Regions from separate parts of the Paenibacillus sp. FSL K6-4396 genome, predicted to be linked through region 1. Evidence: riboswitches for the same ligand, from Rfam matches in the RefSeq annotation. Region 1 holds a riboswitch; each other region holds the start of a gene.
The links. Region 1 has a riboswitch for cyclic di-AMP ahead of MHB85_RS07035 (hypothetical protein). Riboswitches for the same ligand answer to the same signal wherever they lie in the genome.
Positions count from the first base shown of each region.

Region 2: linked by a shared signal. The riboswitch ahead of MHB85_RS10395 (C40 family peptidase) and the one ahead of MHB85_RS07035 (hypothetical protein) in region 1 are both predicted to bind cyclic di-AMP.
Region 3: linked by a shared signal. The riboswitch ahead of MHB85_RS17490 (3D domain-containing protein) and the one ahead of MHB85_RS07035 (hypothetical protein) in region 1 are both predicted to bind cyclic di-AMP.

Region 1 covers NZ_JBBOCR010000001.1:1,589,875-1,594,302, forward strand. Annotated here, with positions in the region: gene MHB85_RS07020 (urease accessory protein UreF) at 1-243, opposite strand, end outside; tRNA gene MHB85_RS07025 (tRNA-Leu) at 689-771, shown strand; gene MHB85_RS07030 (glutathione peroxidase) at 920-1,399, opposite strand; cyclic di-AMP (ydaO/yuaA leader) riboswitch at 1,771-1,946, shown strand; gene MHB85_RS07035 (hypothetical protein) at 2,065-2,460, shown strand; gene MHB85_RS07040 (HAD family hydrolase) at 2,588-3,271, shown strand; gene MHB85_RS07045 (Nramp family divalent metal transporter) at 3,414-4,428, opposite strand, start outside.
Region 2 covers NZ_JBBOCR010000001.1:2,273,715-2,278,142, forward strand. Annotated here, with positions in the region: gene MHB85_RS10370 (YkvI family membrane protein) at 1-689, opposite strand, end outside; gene MHB85_RS10375 (xanthine phosphoribosyltransferase) at 894-1,475, shown strand; gene MHB85_RS10380 (hypothetical protein) at 1,573-1,902, shown strand; gene MHB85_RS10385 (hypothetical protein) at 2,022-2,240, shown strand; gene MHB85_RS10390 (carboxymuconolactone decarboxylase family protein) at 2,384-2,713, shown strand; gene MHB85_RS10395 (C40 family peptidase) at 2,789-3,253, opposite strand; cyclic di-AMP (ydaO/yuaA leader) riboswitch at 3,259-3,390, opposite strand; gene pelA (pectate lyase) at 3,789-4,428, shown strand, end outside.
Region 3 covers NZ_JBBOCR010000001.1:4,043,714-4,048,141, reverse strand. Annotated here, with positions in the region: gene MHB85_RS17500 (ABC transporter substrate-binding protein/permease) at 1-991, shown strand, start outside; gene MHB85_RS17495 (amino acid ABC transporter ATP-binding protein) at 978-1,700, shown strand; cyclic di-AMP (ydaO/yuaA leader) riboswitch at 1,922-2,118, shown strand; gene MHB85_RS17490 (3D domain-containing protein) at 2,121-2,795, shown strand; gene MHB85_RS17485 (polysaccharide deacetylase family protein) at 2,903-3,694, opposite strand; gene lpdD (prenylated flavin chaperone LpdD) at 3,848-4,189, shown strand; gene MHB85_RS17475 (PspA/IM30 family protein) at 4,301-4,428, shown strand, end outside.

The sequences.
Region 1 (4,428 bases):
TAGAGCTATCCGCCATGTATCTTTGTGATCTGCTGCGGTATAGATGCCTTTGATGGCCATACCTTCAAGACGAACGATGCTGGGATGCAACTGACAACGCATGAATGATTCGAGATCTTCAGCATTACGAATGGTACCCTCCCTGATATGGATATCCATGCCGAAGGAATGGGTGAACCCTCCAACCTGAATAGAGGAATCAAGCAGGTTGACATAATCGAGCAGCTTATTCCCACGGTTCACAATCATTCGCCTCCTGTGTTCGTTAAATGTCACTTATAGTGACATCTATAATCCTTTTTGTTTGCTTTATGTTTATAAATCCGAATTATATGATAGTTATCTTCCCATAAATGTCCGCTTTTTGTCAATGGTATCCGTGAAATTTAATGGATTAAATCTGTTATTTAATATTTGTGTTATTTTATATAACTTTAATGTGTCATTTGTGTGGTGGAGTGCAGGGAGAACTATATAGAAGGAAGGACTATATATAAATGAATCAACAAGATCGGCTCTTACCGAAAAAGAGGAGATCAAATCTAATAATATGCAGTTCATGGGTAAAGATGACGAGATTATGCGATTTTTGATGAAAATGCCTAGCTGAAAAAGTAGTATTAAAAAATACTTTACTTTTAGTTCTGAACCCGGTATAATCAATTCTGTTGCCGATTATTTACGACATGCGGTCGTGGTGGAATGGCAGACACGCTATCTTGAGGGGGTAGTGGGCGTATGCCCGTGGAGGTTCGAGTCCTCTCGACCGCATCATATGAACGATGAAGAAGAAGCTTTCCGTTATTGGAGAGCTTCTTTTTTTGTCTTTTTCGAACAGTATGACATCTGGGTTGAGAAAAAAAGCCATCCATTACCGGGGCAATGGTGCTCTACCTTACGGCTACGGGTGGCCTGTGTATTATTTTTGAAGTAAGTTCTTGATATCTTCTTCAATCTTGTCCGGTGTTGTTTTGGGAGCATAACGTTTCAGTACCTGTCCGTTCTGATCCACAAGGAATTTGGTGAAGTTCCATTTGATTGCTTTGGAACCGAGCAGGCCAGGAGCTTCTGTGCTAAGGTGTTGGAAAAGAGGGTGAGCGCTTGAGCCGTTCACATCAATTTTCTCAAACATTGGGAAGCTTACGCCATAATTCATCTGACAGAACTCGGCAATATCGTCGGAAGATCCTTTTTCCTGTGCAAACTGGTTGCTTGGGAAACCAAGAACTTCAAATGGAGCATCTTGAAACTTGTCTTGCAGTTCTTGCAGACCTTTGAATTGAGGAGTAAGGCCGCATGAGCTTGCCGTATTCACAATCAGGAGCACTTTGTCACGGTAGTCGGACATTTCAACTTCTTGACCGCGAAGGGTATTCACTTTGTAATCGTAGACTGTCATCTAAATCGCCTCCATTTATTTACTCTTATATCTTCTATTATATTGGCTACAATTAAATATTGCAAAACTAATGTGGTGTTAATAGCATCAAAACAGGCAAGTTGTGCAGAATACGTGAATGAATTGCGAAGTGATTTTCGTCAGAGTGAGAATTAGATAGCCTTGAAGAGGTGGATAGAGTATAACCTTATTGTAAGCGTTATTATAAACGAGTATTGGCAAAAATCTGCCGATTTGGTGATCTGTAAGGACTTTACACCGTCATGGCGGGGGTGTATGATTCATAACGTAATTTCAATTTAAACTAAATTGTACTTGAAAAACGAAACAAACGATAATATCGCTCGATCTTACCTTAAGATATACGAACGATGTTTTAATCGCTGAGTTTCCATTCATTGATGAATGGGAAACGGGGGAACCAACGGAATGCGCTGTCCAGGACAGTGGGCATTCATGGGGTGAATTTTCCGGTGACAGCCGGAAATAGGGCGACTCTCGCGCCCGAATCCGTCAGCTAACCTCGTAAGCGTTAAAGGGAGAGGCAACAAGCCGTACGCTGGTTCATGGTGTTTTCGCCATGGGTTATTTAAGAAGCGTTCGGGAGGCCTTGGTCCCCCACGCTTCTTTTTTGTTGTCTTTTCACGCCAAGGGAGGAACGAATGATGGATACTGAGATGATTTTAGTGACTGCTCCAAATGAAGCAGGACGCAAATTTATTAAATTGCTGATGTACAAAAAAATGCCGTTTGCCGTTCTAACCAACAGTGCAGGGGAAGAGCGCAGACTCCGTAGAATCGGAGTAGAACATGTCATTCGCATGAATACAGCTGCAGCTCAAAAATGGTTTTTGCCGCAGGGCAGCGTAGGTAACGTGTTTATTTTCGAGAACAGCCTGAATCTGACCTGTCGTTATTTACAGATCTGCCGTTCATGGACTTCGAAATCCCTGTGCGTGATTACGGAGCAGAGTCATCCTAAGGGCATCTATCGGGGCATGGGCGCAGACCGGATTGTATATTCGCTCAATGGGGAAGTTGGCTTTCTCCTCAATGGTTAATGCCATAGCTTGTGATTGCTCAGGTGTAAGGTGCCTGTTATAATTGAATGTATCGATAAACGGAAGTTTGAGGAGACTCATGCGTGATGGTGAGTCTTCTTTTTTATGCTTACAAGGAGGAATTGGTGTGCCGGATGTAGGTGGATTGAAATGGTTGTTTTTTGATGTTGGAGATACGCTGGTGGATGAATGGGAGCCGGTTGATGATATTATCGGACAGTTCGTCCGTGAAGCTTGTGCTTTGGGGTATCCGGTGACAATTGAGGCGGTACGCGAACTGTTTGCGAACTGTTACCGAAAATATGAGCAATGGCCTATGAGAGTGGCGATTCGCACATTCGTTGAAGACGAGGGACACCAAAAACAGATTCAGGACAAGCTGAAATTTCAAAAAGATCTTGAACATCCTTTTCCTTCAGCGGATTCCGTTCTTCAGCAGTTGTCACGGTATTATCGCATTGGCATTATTGCCAATCAGAGTCCTGGAACGGAAGAGAGACTGGAGAGCTACGGCTTGCGGAAGTATGTTGATGTTCTGGCGTGTTCGGCTGAAGAAGGAGTGTCCAAGCCAGACCCTGAGTTATACGCTGTGGCCTTGAAGCAGGCTGGTTGTGAACCGGAGGAAGCCGTCATGATCGGTGATCGGATTGATAACGACATTATACCTGCTCGGAAGCTGGGCATGCGTACGATTCGAATTATGCAGGGTTACGGAAGATTCCAGCCAGAACTATCGGATGACAAACGTGCGGATTGGACTGTGGATTCATTGGATCAACTCCTGCCGTTACTGATGCCAAATCAGAATTAGATTCAGATGGTTATTTATTGGAGTATGAGTTTTATTATAAAAGGAAACATGTTGCTGTATTGCAACAATAAAGGCTGATCAACTTGGGTATAGAATACCGGAGTTGATCAGCCTTTTTAGGATTTAGTCGATAAGAACGAGATTAGAATAACCGAATCGTCTGAATGATCAGATATACATTCAGCACAACGATAATCGCGGCAATGACCCATGAGATGATTTTGAGCCACAATTTGTTGGCGAATGCACCCATACTTTTTTTATCACTTGTGAACAACACCAGGGGAATCACAGCAAAGGGCAGTTGAAGCGACAGCACGACCTGGCTCAAAATGAGCAGTTCTTCTGTGCCATGTTCTCCTGCAATGGCTGTCACAATTACCGCCGGGATGATGGCGATCAGACGTGTGACCAGTCTGCGCAGCCAAGCCGGAATTCGAATGTTCAGGAAACCTTCCATAACGATCTGCCCAGCGAGTGTACCTGTAAGGGTAGAGTTCTGACCTGATGCTAGCAGCGCCACACCGAACAGAATACTTGCAACCGTAGTACCCAATAGAGGTGTCAGCAGATGATAGGCATCTGCGATCTCGGCAACCTGCGTCATACCAGCACTGTGGAATACAGCAGCAGATACAATCAGGATGGCCGCATTGATGAACAGGGCCAGTGTCAACGCGATTGTAGAATCCATGGTCGAGTACCGAATAGCTTCTTTTTTGCCCTGTGCGGTCTGTTCGATCTGACGGGTCTGCACAATGGAAGAATGCAGATACAGATTATGCGGCATCACAGTTGCTCCAATAATACCAATAGCGATATAGAGCATGGCCGGGTTTTGCAAAATCTCAACATTTGGTACAAAACCATGGAGAACACCGCCCATATCGGGTTTCGCCAGGAAGAGGTCAATCCCGAAGCAGAGGGCAATGGTCGCCATTAGCACAATGACGAGTGTTTCCAAAGCGCGGAAACCTTTGTTTTGCAGTACAAGAATCAGGAGTACATCAACTGCGGTGATAATAACGCCATATAACATGGGGATGTTAAATAACAGCTTTAATGCGATAGCAGAACCTATGACCTCAGCCAGATCGGTAGCTGCAATGGCGAGTTCACACAGAATCCATAACATCACGACAACAGGCATGCTGAAT
Region 2 (4,428 bases), 680 kb from region 1:
ATCAGCATGAAACCTACGCCAATTCCACCCAATACTCCGCCCCACTTCAGCACATTCCGACTGCGAATCTGGTTGCCAACGGGCACAAGAACAGCTTGAGCTAACGCCAGATTGAACGAACTATACAACAATGGAGACAGCCATACTTGAATAGGGTTTGAGTCTGTCGTCAATGTGATGAATCGGGAAGCTCCTGGATGATGGATGGTACTAGTGATCATGAGCAGAGATAACAGCAGCATCATGGGCACGACGATGCTATTCATTTGAAGGATAGCCTGGATGCCCCGACCGAGAAGCAGATATGTCCCTACAAGTGTGACGATCAGACCGGTCTGATAATGCAAACCTAGATGTTCGACAAAGACGGAACCTGCTCCGGCAAGCATGACGCTGTTCACGCCAATGAGAATGAGAAGGGTCACCCAGGTGATCCATTTGCCCGCCTTGGGCCCGAATAAATGTTTGTTCAGGTCCTCATAAGAGCGGGACCCGGTATCGTGAGCGATCAGCATCATTTTGGTACCTAACCAGACAAAGAGCATGGTGGATAAGCCTATGGTGATGGTGGCCCATTTGCCATACTGGGTAAAAAACTGCAAAATTTCCTGCCCTGTAGCGAAGCCGGCTCCGACAACCGTTCCGATGTATGTAAATGCGATCTGCAGCACCCGAAATGCCTGTTTCATGTGTTTCCCCTCTCAGGCCCCTGTATAGTTTGGACATGCGGGTACCATGGTACAAGGTATGCTTGACCCACGAAAGTCATGACAATCGATAATGAGCTTTGGCTTGAATTGCTTCTCAAGGACAGCGCCCAGGCAATTTCGCTTGAACTTATAGATAGATATATGATACTTTTACCTCATAGGATAGGCTTGGGAGGTCAAATCATGGAATTATTGAAACAACGAATTTTACAAGAAGGTGTGGTTATCTCGGATCAAGTATTAAAGCTGGATGGTCTGTTGAACCACCAGATTGATCCTGCATTAACGATGGAGATGGGACGTGAGTTTGCTGCCCGTTTTCGTGAAAGTGGAGTAACTCGGGTAATCACGGTAGAATCCTCAGGGATTCCGGTTGCGTTTGCCGCAGCCTATGAACTTGGGGTGCCCCTTGTATTCGCCCGTCGTAAAAAAACACTTCTGGCTGATCCTGATGCTTACTGTGAACGTGTACCGTCCTTTACCAAAGGAATTGTAACTGACATTATGGTATCCCGCGAGTTCATTCATGAGAATGACCGCATTTTGTTCATTGATGATATTATTGCCAATGGAGATGCGGCTCGTGGCGTCATCAAAATTATTGAGCGTTCTGGCGCGGAACTCGTCGGATTCGGCGTTGTGGTCGAGAAAAGTTTCCAGGCAGGGGCACGCACGATTCGTGAACAGGGTATTCCGGTGGAAGCCTTGGTACGCATTCGTTCCCTGAACGATGGAACAGTACAATTTGACGATAACGAAATGTGACATTTTAAAGGAATAGGGCCTATTTTTTGAACTATGCCTTTGCATGACCGCCGATTTCATTTATAATGGGGTTATGTTAGGGAGAGGAGGCAACACCATGGGGAACCAACCGGCAACAGAACAATTTTTTAATGATAAGCTGGCGGAATCGAAAGTTCATTTTGAACGTGCCCTAGATTGTAAACATACGGAATTCGATGACCTTTATCCCTATATGATTGAACATCCTCAATTTTTCTGGTACAAACGCTATGTTGCCTGGTCAGAATTACTGACGATTGTAGGCTTGTGCGAAGAGTTGTCCTTCTCTTGGAAAGAACAATTTACACCGCATCAAGTGGAGTACCTTGAAGAACGTGTGATGTCCGCCAAAGTGCTTGATTTTTGGTTCGAGAAGAACGACAGCAAAGAGCACGCGCAGCGGTAACTTTCAGTCGGGACATAATTTCGAATGACATGACAGTCTAATACAGTCACGTGAGACCTAAATGACATTTCATTTAGGTCTCTTTTTGTAAATAAATTTGGAATATAGGAGCCATGCGAATGATTAGTGATACAGAATTGGACGCCCTGCGTCTGTCAGGTGAGAAAGTTAGAGTAGTACGGGACGAGCTGGAATCGAACGATGTAACCGGGATTGTTGTTGCCTGGGATGGCGAGCAGGTACTTATCCGACGTCAGAATCGACGTGTAGTTAAGCTGGATCGCAGTTACAAATATCAGCTGTTCAGCGAGCCGCGCCAGAGTCCACTTAGTGAGTAATAGCTTATGATTATGGCAGAGCCATGAGCGTTTAAATGTTTGGAATTACCATGATATCTTGGCATAATTGGCTCACTCGGGAGAGAAGATAGGTACAGTGAGGAAGATCTGTAACTATAAGCCGAGAGGGTGTGCTACAAGCCATGACATTGATGAATGATAAAGTTCATGCCTACAAGGATCAGATTGGAGCATTAAGCGATGTACTGCCAGGTGTGGTGAAGTCGTATCATGAGTTTACCGGAGAATGTTTCCAACCTGGCGTGATTGATGCCAAGACAAAACAGCTAATTGCGCTTGGGATTGGATTATTCGCCAACAATGAGGTATGTACCTTCTACCATGTAGAAGAAGCCCGTGCCAAGGGAGCAACAGATCAGGAGATTATGGAGACCGTTGCGGTGGCCGGAGCTGTTGGAGGAGGACATGCCCTCTCTCAGGGTGCGATGCGAGTGCAGAAGGCGCTGAATTAGTAAGCGATGCAACATACATTTTTCTAAGTACAAAAAAGGCATCCGGTTAATAACCGATGCCTTTTTGTATGTGAATTACATTTTACCTAACATTTTATCATACATAAACTGTCCAGTTACCCGACGTGCTGTTACGTAACGATCATTGAAGTATGGATTCGATAACTTCGTGATGCTTACACCTTTACTGCTGGAGGCATGAGCGAATTGTCCGCCGCCGATATATACACCTGTATGTGAAATGCCTTTGCCTGTTGTATTAAAGAACACCAGATCACCTGTCCGAACATTGCTCTTGGATACTGGCGTACCTGCTTTGGCTTGCTGCTGAGAAGTACGTGGCAATTCAATGCTGTATTTGTTGAAAAGATATCTCATAAAACCAGAACAGTCGAAGCCGGCTACAGTCGTGCCACCCCATTTGTAAGGAATACCTGTCATGTTGTTCACTACGGAGTTGATACTGCTTGCCTCTGTGCTTGTTGCCCCGGATGTAAATAATACAGCTGCTCCAAAAATGGAGATAATCAGTTTTTTCAAAATCAATGTTCTCCCTTCGATGCCTACGGAGTTAGCTAAGGGTTCGGTAGAAGGTTCCCTATATTTCCTATGTATAAGAATAATTCACCCAAATTGGTTCCCCCGTTTTCAAACATGAAACTCGGCAATGAATAATTAAGTTTTTGTAACTATTTGAAACTATATTGCATAAATGCGTAATTGTCAAACCCATTTAAAACCCTTCGTAATACCTCAATGTTAGCGGAATTAAGGTTTTTATATGAAAGAAGGGATCAAGTTTGGGTACCATTCATGACAAAAACGTCATTATTGGTTCGTTTAAGACGAATTTGGATAAATAAATAGGTTTGTCATGAGTTAAAAGAACTATCCCGTTATGTAGAATTAGAGAGATTATATTCATTAAGTTGCATATATTGACAAAAATCGATTTTTTGCATATTATCTGATTATCCAATCCACATATTGGATTAAAATTGATTTTATTATGCGATAATTACGCGTTTCATAAGTAAAGTAGAAGTGGAAGATTTATAAAAACGAACATAGGAGAGTGTTACATTTGAAAGCAAAGAAAATAATTACTTTTGTCCTGGCATGTACGATGGTGTTCTCAGCAGTTGGAATGGCAGTTCTCCCTGTAGGGACGGTATCTGCTGCGGATGCTTCAGGTACTACAGCGAGTATTTCTGATATTTTGAAGAACCAGCTCCCGGATGGAGGTTGGAGAAAAGATTATAAACAGACAAGTGGAGAGTGGGCGAAGTCCACGATAGACAACAAGGCTACATACTCAGAAATTAGAAGATTGGCGAAGGAATTTAAAAAGACGAATGATCCCCGATACTCCACAGCTGCAATCAAAGGGATTAACTTTTTGATCAACATGCAGTATTCAAACGGCGGATGGCCACAAGTTTACCAAAGCTCCGGATATCACAAGCATATCACTTACAATGATGATGCCATGATTAACGTAATGATCATGCTGGATGAAGTAGCAGCACGCAAAGGTGATTTCTCGTTTATAGACAGCACACTTGCTAACCGTAGTAAAAATTCAGTTGCCAAAGGTGTGGAGGCGATTTTGAATACACAGGTCGTTTCAGGTGGTAAGCTGACAGCTTGGGGACAACAACATGATTCCAGTTCCCTTAAACCAGCGAGCGCAAGAATCTACGAAGTGCCATCGC
Region 3 (4,428 bases), 2.5 Mb from region 1:
TCAGGAAACGATCGGACAGAGTATTCCAGGAGCGAAGCTTACTGCGCTTGATAAAATCTCGGATATTGTGCTTCAACTGCAAACAAAACGCATTGACGCGGCAATCGTTGAAGATACCGTTGCTGCAGGTTATCTGGACGATATTATTGGACTTGCTGCTGCTGTTCCGGACGAAGAGCAAGCAGAAGCGGCAATCGGGATTCGCAAAGGTAATACCGAGCTGCTAGCTGCAGTAAATGGAACACTGGAGCGATTGAAAAGTGAAGATAAAATCAATCAGATGGTGACGGACGCCAGCCTCTTGATGGCGGATAAAGCGAACAAATCACAAAATATTTTCCAAGTGTTCTGGGAGTACAAAAGTTTCTATGCTACAGGTGTAGGATACACACTTCTGTTGTCTGCACTCGGGGTTATCTTCGGGGTAATTATCGGATTGATCATCTGTTTGTTCCGTTTGCATGACGCTGCAATCTTGCGCTGGATCGGTACAGCTTACGTTGAAGTGATCCGTGGCACACCGATGCTGGTACAATTGATGATTATTTACTATGGTTTTTCCCTGAGCTTTGGCATTAACTTCACTGCACTTCAGGCAGGTATCATTACACTTTCAATCAACAGTGGTGCCTATCTGGCGGAGATTTTCCGTGCGGGTATCCAAGGTGTGGATCGTGGTCAGTTGGAGGCAGCGCGTTCATTAGGTATGGGAAGAGGCGCCGCGATGCGTTATATCATATTGCCACAAGCCTTCAAAGCTGTATTACCAGCGATTGGTAATGAATTCATAACTATCATTAAAGAATCCTCCATTATCTCCGTTATCGGTATGGTGGATATTATGTATCAGGCAAGTGTTGTCAAAAACATTACGTACCAAGGATTGAGTCCATTTTTGATTGCAGCAGCCATCTACTTTGTAATGACGTTCATTTTGTCCAAGCTGCTGGGACGACTGGAAAGGAAGTTGAGTGCAAGTGATAGACGTTAGACAATTACACAAATCTTATGGTAATAACGATGTGCTTAAGGGCATAAACGTGACGATTGGCAAAGGTGAGGTTGTCGTGGTCATCGGTCCTTCCGGTTCAGGTAAAAGTACATTCTTGCGTTGTTTGAACCTACTGGAACAGCCTACCTCAGGAGAGATTGATTTTGAAGGCGTGTCAATCACGGACCCCAAGCATAACATCAACGCAACTCGTGAGAAAATGGGCATGGTGTTCCAGCACTTCAACCTGTTCCCACACAAAACGGTAGAGCAAAATATCACGATCGCTCCGATTAAAGTGAAGAAACAATCTACTCTGGAAGCGGAGAAGATTGCTGCTGATTTGCTTAATACCGTGGGCTTGTATGATAAAAAAGATACATTCCCGAATCAGCTGTCCGGTGGACAGAAGCAGCGGATCGCCATTGCTAGAGCATTGGCCATGCAGCCTCATGTCATGCTGTTTGACGAGCCTACGTCGGCATTGGACCCCGAGATGGTCGGTGAGGTACTGGATGTCATGAAACGTCTTGCAGAAGGCGGGATGACGATGGTCATCGTAACCCATGAGATGGGTTTTGCACGTGAAGTGGGAGACCGGATCCTGTTCATGGATGGCGGGGTTATTGTGGAAGAGGGAACACCTGATGAGGTGTTTGGAGCACCGAAAAATTCACGTACACGTGATTTTCTTGCGAAAGTACTCTAAATGAAGTGATTAAATAGCGTTACTGACCTCGAGTCGGTGACGCTATTTTTTGTTTGAAAATAATCAAATATAGGATTCGGAAAAGTAACTATTCTGTTACCAAATATATAGGGGACATCTCGCCCAACAGTTTTAGAGTATTCAGTATTCTTACACGTGCTTACACATGTTAAAACCATTTGGTAAGAATTACTACAAGTTCAGGTTACAAAATTGTGATATATTGAACTCTGCCGAAACTTCCGGACAGGGAGTGCGGGGGATGTAACGATGCAGATTGTGCAGGGGGAAGATCTACAGCACACTGCTTGGGGTGAATTAGGGGTACATATCGTTTCAAATGTAATGATGAACCTATAGGATGGGCTCCTCATCCGAATCCGACAACTAACTTCGCAGGCACAATGAGGGAGGAAGACCATGATTAACAAGAAACGTATAGCCAAAACAGCAGTAGCATTAATGACAACAGCAATGCTCATTCAAGCCGTTCCGGCTCACGCCGATTCAGTTCATGTGGCCAAAGAGGGGGATACCTTCTACACCTTATCGAAACAATACGGAGTAGCAATTAACACGTTAGTTAAAGCAAACAACGACATTTCGCCTTACAACATTTATGGTGGTTTGAAAATTACGATTCCCGGTAAGTCAAACAATGTAGCAGCCGCTGCGGCAGCGGAGAGCAAGACCCAAGCGAAGACTGTTACTACAGCGAGCTTGGACGTTAACGCAGATAACAAAGTTGTTCAAGCCTGGGGTAAAACATTCGATTACAGCAAAGCTGTGAACGTAAAAGCAACGGCATACTCTGCAGATCCGTCTGAAAATGGAGGCTGGGGTGCAGTCGATTATTTCGGAAATGATCTTGAACTGGGCACGATTGCAGTTGATCCAAGTGTAATTCCACTCGGAACCAAAGTACTGGTAACTGGTCATAGCCATCCAGGATTGCCAAAACAGGCTTTTGTAGCCACAGCGCGAGATGTGGGCGGTGCAATCAAAGGTCACCGGATTGATATCTTTATCCCGGGTAGCAAACAGTCTGTAAGCTCATTTGGTTTTCAGGATATTGAGCTGTACATTCTGAAGTAGAGAGAAAATAACATTTAAAATGAATTCAAACAGGGTGTCTGCCAGTCGCTAATTCGCGATTGAACAGCACCCTTTTAATATTCTCATTATTTGGTATCACGGTCATCCTAATCTTTGGCCTTTGGCAATCCCAACATTTCGTCCAAGGTGACCAGTTCATATCCCCGATTACGCAATTCTTCAATGATTTCAGGCAAAGCCTCAACCGTGCCGTTCAGGTTTGATCCTACACCGCCTCCAGCATGTTGCAAAACGATGGAGCCGGGTTTTACAGCAGAAAGAATATTATCTTTCACCTGTTCCTTTGAAAGGCCTTTCCAGTCCAGGGAGTCTACGTTCCAGTTCACAATGCTATAGTGTTGTTTGGCAGCCCATCTCAGCTGTTCTTCATTAATGTCTCCATAAGGCGGCCGAATCATCTTGGGCGTATATCCCGCCAAACGTCGAATAATATCCCCGGTATGTAAAATTTGTTTGCGAAAGGCATTCATCGACAGCTTACTGAATTCAGGATGATTGTAGCTGTGATTACCAACCATATGCCCTTCCTTGATGATGCGTTTCACAAGATCCGGATGTTTCTCAGCACGACTACCCACGATGAAGAATGTAGCTCTGACATTGTATTTCTTCAATACATCCAGTACTTGTGGAGTAAACCGTGGATCAGGTACATCATCGAAAGTCAGTGCAACCTTCTTGGTTGAAGGACCATTGGTTTTGAACGTGTCGGCATATTTTTGACGTAACTGTCCCAATGTCAGTTGTTCTTCTTCCGCAGAATCCGAACCTGATACTGATTCACTTGGCGGGCTTGAAACATCCCGCGCTGAAACTGGAGCATGATATCCTCCGAGAAAAATAACGATAACCATCAGCATAATGAGGCGTACGCGCATAATATCGGCCTCCTTTTCCAAAATGACGTTCTCCTTGGTATACCCGGGGGTTCCATAAAATATGCGCAGTGTGAGAAGTTTCATTGCCGATTTAGCTCATGACAGCCATAATTCCTCCATATATAACATATAGAAAAGGATAGGTGGATGGGTATGAGTACATATGATTTGAAATCCATACGTTTACAGGTGATTGAAGCAGGAGAAGATAAGGTTTTTTTCGTTACCGGAGGAAAGGCGCATATTGGCGCCGTAGCCACGTTCTACGTGGATCATGAGCGCGTAAGCGGGACGACGGTCCGTATTCCTGGGCATAAAGAACAAGAGCTGTGTGAGCGGCTCGCCCGAAAGGCTGCCTTGCAGCTGAAAGTAACTGTTACGGTAATCATGGGTATTCATTTTGATTCCATCACGCGGATGCAAATCGACGAAATCGTGCAGACTGCAGAGAGGTTGATGGAGGATCATCTGAACAAAGATAAACGATCTTCCTGACATAAGTGCCATCGAATGTTTTGATTTTATTTGCTAAAATTGAAACGAGTTGTAGATTGTTACGTATGTATGTTTATATACGATGTAATATCGACTAGGAGGAATAACATAATGTCCATTTTCAAACGTTTGCGTGATCTAACCATGTCTAACATCAACGCCATTATTGACAAAGCGGAAGATCCAATCAAGATGACGGACCAATATATCCGTGACATGCAAGAGGATTTGGAAGATGC